Regions from separate parts of the Paenibacillus segetis genome, predicted to be linked through region 2. Evidence: predicted binding sites of a transcription regulator. Region 2 holds the regulator's gene; the other holds the start of a gene.

Region 1 (4,403 bases), on a different contig from region 2:
TACCTGTATGATTTGCTTTTTAACGACAATTTCTCGATAACAACTCTTTTTCCTAGAGGTGTAGGTTCTCTTCGAGCTTTTTTTTCTCTTCAGGGAGCAGTGACTCATTGACTTCCCCTTATAACGGCCCATTTTCCGATGAAGATGATGTGAGCTCAATGCAGACACCTCCAAGTAAGTTTGCTGTATACTACTCAATTCGTCTATTGAAGGCATGGTCATTTGTCATGTGAAAATAAATATTATTCTATAAAAAAACAAACTCAGCGGCTGAAACCGTTGAGCTTGTTGAAATAAAGAAGTTTAAACAAATCACTCACTCTTAATTGGCAAAGGTATAGCTATCATTCGTTTTGTTCAGCATTTGTTTGAAACCAGGTGAAGCATACAGCTTCTTGTCCTTAGTAATAAACAGAACTTCCGCATTGGGAATTTTCTCTACGAATTTCAACCCCTCTTCGATCCCTAGAAGGACCAGCCCTGTATCCATAGTATCCGCATCGGTCGAACGGTCTGTTACGATCGTTACACTACTAATATTATTATCAACTGGATAGCCCGTTTTTGGATTGATAATATGCGAGTAATGTTTACCATCTTCTTCGAAATAGCGTTCGTAAATACCTGCGGTCACCACCGTTTTGTCGTTTACGCGAATCGTACCAATCGGAATACCACGTTCCTGAGTGGGGTCCTGGATACCGATGTTCCATTCTTCACCGCTAGGCTTTTGGCCCATCGCAAAGACATTTCCACCCAAATCAATAATTGCGCTGTTAAACCCTTGATCCGCCAAATAATCATAAACAGCATCTGCCGCATAACCTTTTCCGTAGGAACCAAGGTCGATTTCCATACCCTTTTCCTCTAAATATATTTCATGAGTATCCTTGTTCATCTCAATCTTACGGTAGTCGCAAAGTTGTTGCATCGGAGCGACTTCTTCCTTGGAAAGAACATGAGCGCCTTCGTGACCAATATTCCACAGGGTGACGAGTCTGCCGATCGACGGATCAAGGAGACCGTTTGTTTTTTTGGCGTAATCTATCGCAATTGAGACAAGGTCAAACGTATCTGACGAAACCTGAACGGGACCTATCCCGCTATTTGCATTCACCTTGAAAATTTCACTGTCACTATTCGTACGGCTGATTTTGTTATCAATTTCTTTGAGGAGATCTTCGATTTCTGTTAAATTTTGCTTGGTCGCCCGAGAATCATAAATAGATACATTCACAATCGTATCAAAAATAAAAAAGGTTCCCTTCATTGGATCAACCGACTTATTCTGTGTCTGTTGCTCACTTGTATCTGGTTCTGCTACATTACCGGAATTGCCGCAGCCCCCGAGGAGAGTACTAATCATCAATATAGCCACCAGTAGGATTGCCGCTTTGTTTCTATTCATAAATGCGCCTCATTTCTCTCTATCATTTTCGCCATTGATTGTAGCAGAAAAGAAGCTACACTAAATGTGTAAAATTTCACGTTCTTAAGTGACAACCTATAATAAAACACTATAATTTTCTATTCCAATCCGGTATCATGTGTACAAATGATCTTATTTGGTGAAATCGAAGGAGTTGATATTGTTGATCCAACAACGAAATATTGCTATGGCTATCCTTTTTACTTTTATCACTTGTGGCATCTACGGTATTTATTGGATGTACAAAATATTTGATGAATCGAGAATTATTAGTCGCGATCCTGACGGTAGTGCAGGACTAGATTTGTTGTTAACGATTGTGACTTGCGGCTTGTATGGATTCTTTGCGATCTACAAAGCAAGTTCTCGCTTGTACGAAGCGGATGTAGCTCGTGGAAATACATATGCTAATGATGATTCTGTATTGCTCACCATTCTGTATGCTTTTGCTTCCATTATTTCTGTAGCGATTATCCAGTCAAAAATCAATAAGTTCTTGTATTAATTGATTATTGTATGTTGAATGCTATGAAACAATTGGACAGGAAACGACTCCTCCCGATGCTCATCTTTGGCGTAGTTGGTCTCTTAAGTATGGCTGCGAATGTCTTGTTTCAAAAAAGTATTTGCCTCTTCACAAATGTATTTGGCATTCCCAGTCCTGCTTGTGGGATGACCAGAGCCTATATGAGTCTACTGCAAGGAGATATTAGAGCAGCATGGATCTATCATCCATTATTCCTCATGCCCATATTAATATGTGTACTGGCATTGTGTAAGAAATTAAGTCAACCTATTATTATTCTGTTCACTATTTTGCTGTTAGTGGTGTGGATTTTGCGATTAATTTTTATACTTCCGCATAACATCGAACCGATGGTGTATAATTCTCATGCATTAATCCCGACCCTTCTATCTATTGTGAAACACTGGATTGGGTGGGTGTAATACCATAAAAAAGCACGGGATCCTCAAATTTGAGATTCCGTGCTTTTCAAAACTATTTTATAGTTCTATAAACACACTATTTAAAAAACCAAGAACATGACTGGAAGATTCGCCGTTTTTTACAGTAAATACAGAAAAAATAACGTAATTATGACGTGTTGTTACAGCCTCAATAACGGACTTTCCTAGCGAATTGGCGATCCCTTTGAATAGTCCCACATCATTAGTATCTGTAACTTTGTTTATTACATGTTCGCTATAATTCTCCATTGACGGGTTAGTTACCGCTAGTAGTATGACAACCAGTAGCAAAATGATGATCGTACCATTACGTGCTCCTGTACCATTCCTAGAAATATCGATCTCCCCCTAAAGTAATATACCTCATTATATCTTTAATTGGGATAAACTGTATATGTAAATGGACCCGTGGTAAATAGTGCGGTAGTTATATCGAACTTTACTATTACAAGTAATAAAAGAAAAACCCCCTACTTATTATCGTAGGAGGCTTCGTATAATGCCAACACATACCCATTTATTAGTCAGGAAAGCGTTCAACGTTGATATTGTGGAGTTTAGCAGGAAGATGCTGGTGAAGGGAATTGAACCCCCGGCCTACGCATTACGAGTGCGTTGCTCTACCCCTGAGCTACACCAGCATGGTACTCTTTTTTGTGAAACAAAAACTATTATACAACGCTCAGAGAATTTTGCAAGTATAAAAACACCTATAATTTCTCACGTACAGAACGTAGCTTTTGCTCGGAAGAGCTGACTTTATCACGACGATCATCTATCTTAATCGAGGTCGATACCCGCTGAGCATCGGACTGGAAAGGAGCTTCATGGATCGCCCGTATCGCGGCGAACACATTGTCGAGTGGACCTTCAATAATTGTACTCATCGATGTTAATTGATACTGTATACCTTCCTGTTTCTCCAATACTCGCTGAAGTTCAGCTACATAAGGACTAAGGCTAGTACTTCCCGTTCCGATTGGAATGACCGTAACCTCTGCAATTGCCATTGTATTACCTCCTCATTTTATTTCTCCTTCCTCTATTGTAACCACTCCGCAGTTGCAATAAAAGTTCACAATTTTTTTTGAACCCCGCGCGCCGCATCATGAAGCCAATCCTTCATTTTTGTCTCTATATCTTATGACTCATTTTGTAAAATCACCGTTTACAAACACAATATATTGGGTTACCATAATTAAAACACAACCAAATATAGTGTAAACAGGTGATCCGGCGGAAAATTGCCGCTGGTGCTTAAAAGGGAAGTGTGGTGCAATTCCGCTGCGGTCCCGCCACTGTAATCGGAAGCTTAGAGATTCGGTTTTATCTCCAAACATTTTGCCGACACAAAGCCACTGCTGATCAATTTGATCCTGCGGGAAGGCGTTGGCGAATATTCCGTAAGCCAGGAGACCTGCCTGTTTAGACGACACCGATACAGTCCTGCGAGGTTCGGGTAGGTGTCCGCTTGCTGCTTACATACAGCTTACTTTGAATCGCCTTTTATGGCTTTTCTTGAGACGCATTCGGGCATTTCCAACCTTGCCAGGGTTGGGAATGCTTTTTGTATGATATCAATGTCTAGTTTTTAGGGAGGAGAACTTTGAAATGGCATTGTTAAACCCCATCTATACCGACCGTGAGGTCATGCTTGATGAAGTAATTACCCTTGGCGAGGAAATCGTTGAGAGTCGCAATCTTGAGGTACTACGCGAGAACGCTAACCTGAATGGAGAAAGTTTCTCCGGTAAAATGAGCAAATTCGGTAGTGAATATGCGAAGTGGTATGCAGAACACTTTGTTATGCCGAAAAGACTAGTACAATCCATTAAAGATAATATCGTCTATGTACATGATCTTGATCAATATGCGATCGGTACAACAAACTGTATTTTTATCCCCTTCGATAAATTGCTTCGTGAAGGCTTCAATACCGGCAACGGAAGTGTACGTCCACCCAACTCTATTATGACAGCTATGGCTTTGGTGGCTATTATTTTTC
Region 2 (4,403 bases):
GCATCTCTTGGTTGAAGCTGGAACAGGAACAGGCAAGTCACTTGGATATCTTTTGCCTGCCATTTATCATAGCGTGAAGCAAGATGAAAAGGTAATGGTTAGTACGCATACGATTAATCTCCAGGAGCAACTGCGAGAGCGTGATATTCCGTTATTGACAGAAGTGGTTCCTTTTCCGTTTCGGGCTGCAGTTTTTAAAGGTAGACAGCATTATTTGTGTTTGAGAAAATTTGAACATAAAATTAACAGAAGAGACTTTGCAACACCCAAAGAAGATGTCATGATTGCCGCACAAATGATCGTATGGCTGACGCAAACCGAAACCGGGGACGATGAAGAGCTCAATATGGGCAATCGAGGCGGAGACTTCTGGGAGACCGTAGCCAGTGAATCAGATTCTTGCCTTGGACGTGCTTGCCCATGGTTTCGTAAATGTTATTACCACAGGGCTAAACATGAAGCTGGAATCGCTGATGTCGTCATTACGAACCATTCGAAATTGTTCACCGATATTCAAGCCGGGCATCAATTACTGCCGAGTTACGAGCGACTTGTTATCGATGAGGCTCATCACTTGGAAGATGTTGCAGGTAAACATTTAGGGCTTCAATTAAAGTATTTTACTGTTGTGCATACCTTGACTCGCCTGTATAAAGATAGCAAGACAGGGCAGTTACCCAATCTTAGAGGTCTACTCCAGAGTGCGAAGAACGAAAAAGCTTCAGGATGGTGTTCTTTGATCGATAGCATGTATCACTCTCTAATCGAGGTGAAGGAGAATTGGGATAAATTGAGTGAGATGCTCTTCACTCTCATGCCTGACCGTAGTGATGCGGCTCCAGGAGATCCTGGTCAATTCGTTCTTCGATTGCTTCCAAACAAGAAGCCTAAGGAATGGGATGTTGCTGCTGATTTGGAGAACCAGATTTATGTTGCTTTGGGCGATGTTATTCGCAAAGGGGAACGTATACTGAGTGAAATCAAAGATGAATCTGATGATTTTGGCGCCGAAGGTTTAATGACGGACATTAGCGGTTTATTGAAAGATGCCGCGAATGAACGTGAAGGACTACGTTTCTTCATCAAACTGGATGACGACGAGACAGTGTATTGGATTGAGGGCAACGGTAGTTACCGTAGTCGGTCCTTACAAATCTTTGCCGTTCCGATCGATGTGAGTGCACAATTAAAGTCATATTTCTTTGATAAAAAGAAGAGTGTTGTGATGACCTCGGCCACTTTGTCGGTCGATAAATCTTTCCAATATATGATTGAACAACTTGGACTTGAGGAGGCTGCCTCCGAGGATCGACTGTTTACATCGATGCTTCCGTCCCCTTTTAATTATCGGGACCAAGCATTACTAGTCATCCCAAGGGATTTTCCAAGTGTTAAGGGAAGCGTAGGTGACGATCATTTTGTCAGTACGCTTGTACAGTCTCTTGCCGACACAGCAATCGTTACTCGGGGGCGTATGCTGGTATTATTCACATCTTACCGAATGCTACGGCAGGTCTATGATCCCCTTAAAGAGCTTTTATCTTCTGAGGGCATCACAGTTATAGGTCAAGGTATGGATAGTGGCAATCGTAGTAAACTGACCCGTAGATTTCAGGGGCAGAGTGCCTCCGTACTGCTCGGAACGAGCAGTTTCTGGGAAGGGGTGGATATTCCAGGCGAAGCTTTAACAAGCTTGGCAATCGTCCGTTTGCCTTTCCAACCTCCCAACCATCCATTGATTGAAGCGAAGAGTGAACGGCTTCAGAGGGAGAAGAAGAACCCGTTCATGAAATTGTCTGTGCCTCAGGCGGTAATCCGCTTTAAGCAAGGCTTTGGACGATTGGTCCGTTCTTCGCAAGACCGAGGAATTGTGGTTGTTTATGATACGCGCATCTTGGAATCCTACTACGGAAAATACTTTTTATATTCATTACCCGGACCGAAGATGGAGCATATGCCACTTGGACAGATGGTTCCTCGTATTTCGGAATGGCTGATTGCTGAAGAACAAGAGGGTTCTTCATTAGCGGATTAGGAGGAAAAAGGCATGAAATCAGAAAAAATCTCAGATGCGGTAGTACGAAGACTACCCGTATATTTACGTTTTCTCAATCAATTAAGTCAGCGGGAAGTACCGACGGTTTCTTCACAGGAGCTTGGTCAGAAACTGGCTTTAAACCCTGCTCAAATTCGTAAGGATCTTGCCTATTTTGGAGATTTTGGTCGAAAAGGGATTGGTTATGATGTATCTTATCTAATCGAGAAAATACGTCAAATTTTGAATTTAGACCAGCCAATAAACGTAGCTTTGGTCGGAGCAGGTAACTTAGGGCAAGCGTTATCCAATTACAATGCATATTTGAAAGATAACATGAAAATTGTTAGTATTTTTGATGCATTCCCATCGAAAATAGGTACCCAAATTAATAATATTACCGTACAGCCGATTGAGGAATTAAAGGAGACGGTAAAGGCAAATAACATTCGCATCGGAATTATAACGGTTCCAGACACGGAAGCTCAGCGTGTAGCGGATGTGCTGGTTGAAGCTGGAATTGAGGCGATTTTGAATTTCGCTCCGACTATCCTTAAGGTTCCACCAGAAATTCGAATTCATGGTGCAGATTTTACAACCGATCTACTCAGCTTGGCTTACTATCTAGAAGGAAAGGAACATTTATCTGATGAGTCATAAATTATTGATCAAGGACGGGACATTTGCGGTCATGAATGATGCTTGCCCTGTGCTTCATGGTTATATGTTGATAGAAGACGATTTGATTACCTATATCGGTGAAAAATTGCCTGAGGGAACTGAAGGCGCAGAGATCTTTGATGGGAAGGGGCTTTTATTTCTTCCAGGTTTGGTTAACACGCACGGTCATGCGGCGATGTCGTTACTTCGTGGGTATGGGGATGATTTAGCCCTTCAAGTGTGGCTTCAAGATAAAATGTGGCCAATGGAAGCCAAATTTACCGGTAGTGATGTCTATTGGGGAACCTCTTTGTCCGTGCTAGAAATGCTCAAAGGTGGAACAACGACCTTTCTAGATATGTACGACCAAATGGACCAAGTAGCTAAAGTAGTGGAAGAGTCAGGTATTCGTGCCGTTCTGATGCGCGGAGCAATTGGGCTGTGCCCAGAGGATGTGCAACGTCAAAAGCTAGCAGAAGCTGTGAGTTTTGCGAAAGACTGGCACGGCAAAGCTGACGGACGAATCACAACTATGATCTCACCGCATTCGCCGTATACTTGTCCTCCTAATTTCTTCGAAAAGTTTGTACAGGCTTCTCATGACTTAAATTTGCCGATACATACTCATATGTCGGAGACTAAGGCTGAAGTTGAGCAGAACGTAATAGATTTTGGTGTACGTCCAGTTCAGCATTTGCTTAATATGGGGATGTTCTCACGCCCATCACTTGTTGCGCATGGCGTTCATTTGACGGATGAAGAAATTGAAATTTTAAGTGCTCACCAGGTAGGGGTATCTCATAATCCTGGTAGTAACCTGAAGCTTGCTAGCGGGATCGCTAGGGTACCTGAATTGCTCAAAGCAGGAGTTACTGTCTCACTAGGTACAGATGGTGCAGCCAGCAATAATAACCTCGACATGTTTGAGGAGATCCGTTTAGCCGCGTTGATTCATAAAGGGGTATCTGGTGATCCGACCGCGATTCCTGCTTTGGAAGCATTAAAGCTAGGTACAGAATATGGCGCTAAATCAGTTTTTCTTAACGATACGGGAAAATTGGTACAGGGAATGAAAGCTGATTTTATAGCTCTTAATACGGAGCAGGCTCATTTTCTACCAAGAACCGATTTCATTTCGCATGCAGTGTATTCAGCAGGGGCAAAAGATGTTGAGCACGTGTGGGTAAATGGACAGCAAGTCATTAAACATGGGGCAGCACTGACCATTGACGAAGAGAAAGTACGTTATGAAGCACAGGCAGCTTTTGAAGGGCTTTTGTCTCGTTAAGTGGATACTGAGGCTTCATAAGTCTGAAACGGGGAGAGGAAGAGAAGGGTGAAGAAGAGAACCAAATGGATACTGCTCTCTGTCCTGACCCTGCTGCTCGTGCTCTTTGGGCTTCATCGCTTCTACATTTTTATCCAGCAGGATTTATGGAATGGTGAGAAGGCTGCAGTTGTGCGAGCAGAGCAGGAAACCGGTATAAAAGATGTAGATAAAATATGGAAATCGGTTTGGGATGAAGTGTGCTGGGTCGTCAAGGGTAAAGACGAATCTGGACAGGATGTAATGGTCTGGCTGCAAGAAGGGAAAGAAGCACGCGTGTCACCAGTCTCTGAGGGAACTACAGAGGCTCAGATCACTAAGATAATTCATGAACGCTTCCCTACCATCGATATTGTTAGATTAGTTCCGGGTATTTACGAC

The links. The regulator Rex, encoded in region 2, represses fermentation and respiration genes when NADH is low (regulators of the CRP and FNR family bind a similar motif). The targets are predictions, from matches to a motif close to TTGTGAAATATTTCACAA.
Region 1: IEW05_RS22925 (FAD:protein FMN transferase) is a predicted target of Rex. The motif match lies at 1,473-1,490, and genes of this name have one in related genera.

The regions. Positions count from the first base shown of each region.
Region 1 is NZ_BMFT01000005.1:105,078-109,480, reverse strand. Features, by position in the region: gene IEW05_RS22930 (hypothetical protein) at 1-159, opposite strand, end outside; gene IEW05_RS22925 (FAD:protein FMN transferase) at 323-1,408, opposite strand; gene IEW05_RS22920 (DUF4234 domain-containing protein) at 1,617-1,934, shown strand; gene IEW05_RS22915 (DUF2752 domain-containing protein) at 1,991-2,377, shown strand; gene IEW05_RS25665 (hypothetical protein) at 2,435-2,689, opposite strand; tRNA gene IEW05_RS22910 (tRNA-Thr) at 2,968-3,039, opposite strand; gene IEW05_RS22905 (MTH1187 family thiamine-binding protein) at 3,109-3,408, opposite strand; cobalamin riboswitch at 3,608-3,837, shown strand; gene IEW05_RS22900 (anaerobic ribonucleoside triphosphate reductase) at 4,010-4,403, shown strand, end outside.
Region 2 is NZ_BMFT01000001.1:2,542,663-2,547,065, reverse strand. Features, by position in the region: gene dinG (ATP-dependent DNA helicase DinG) at 1-2,035, shown strand, start outside; gene IEW05_RS11825 (redox-sensing transcriptional repressor Rex) at 2,048-2,695, shown strand; gene IEW05_RS11820 (amidohydrolase) at 2,685-3,983, shown strand; gene IEW05_RS11815 (cell wall elongation regulator TseB-like domain-containing protein) at 4,032-4,403, shown strand, end outside.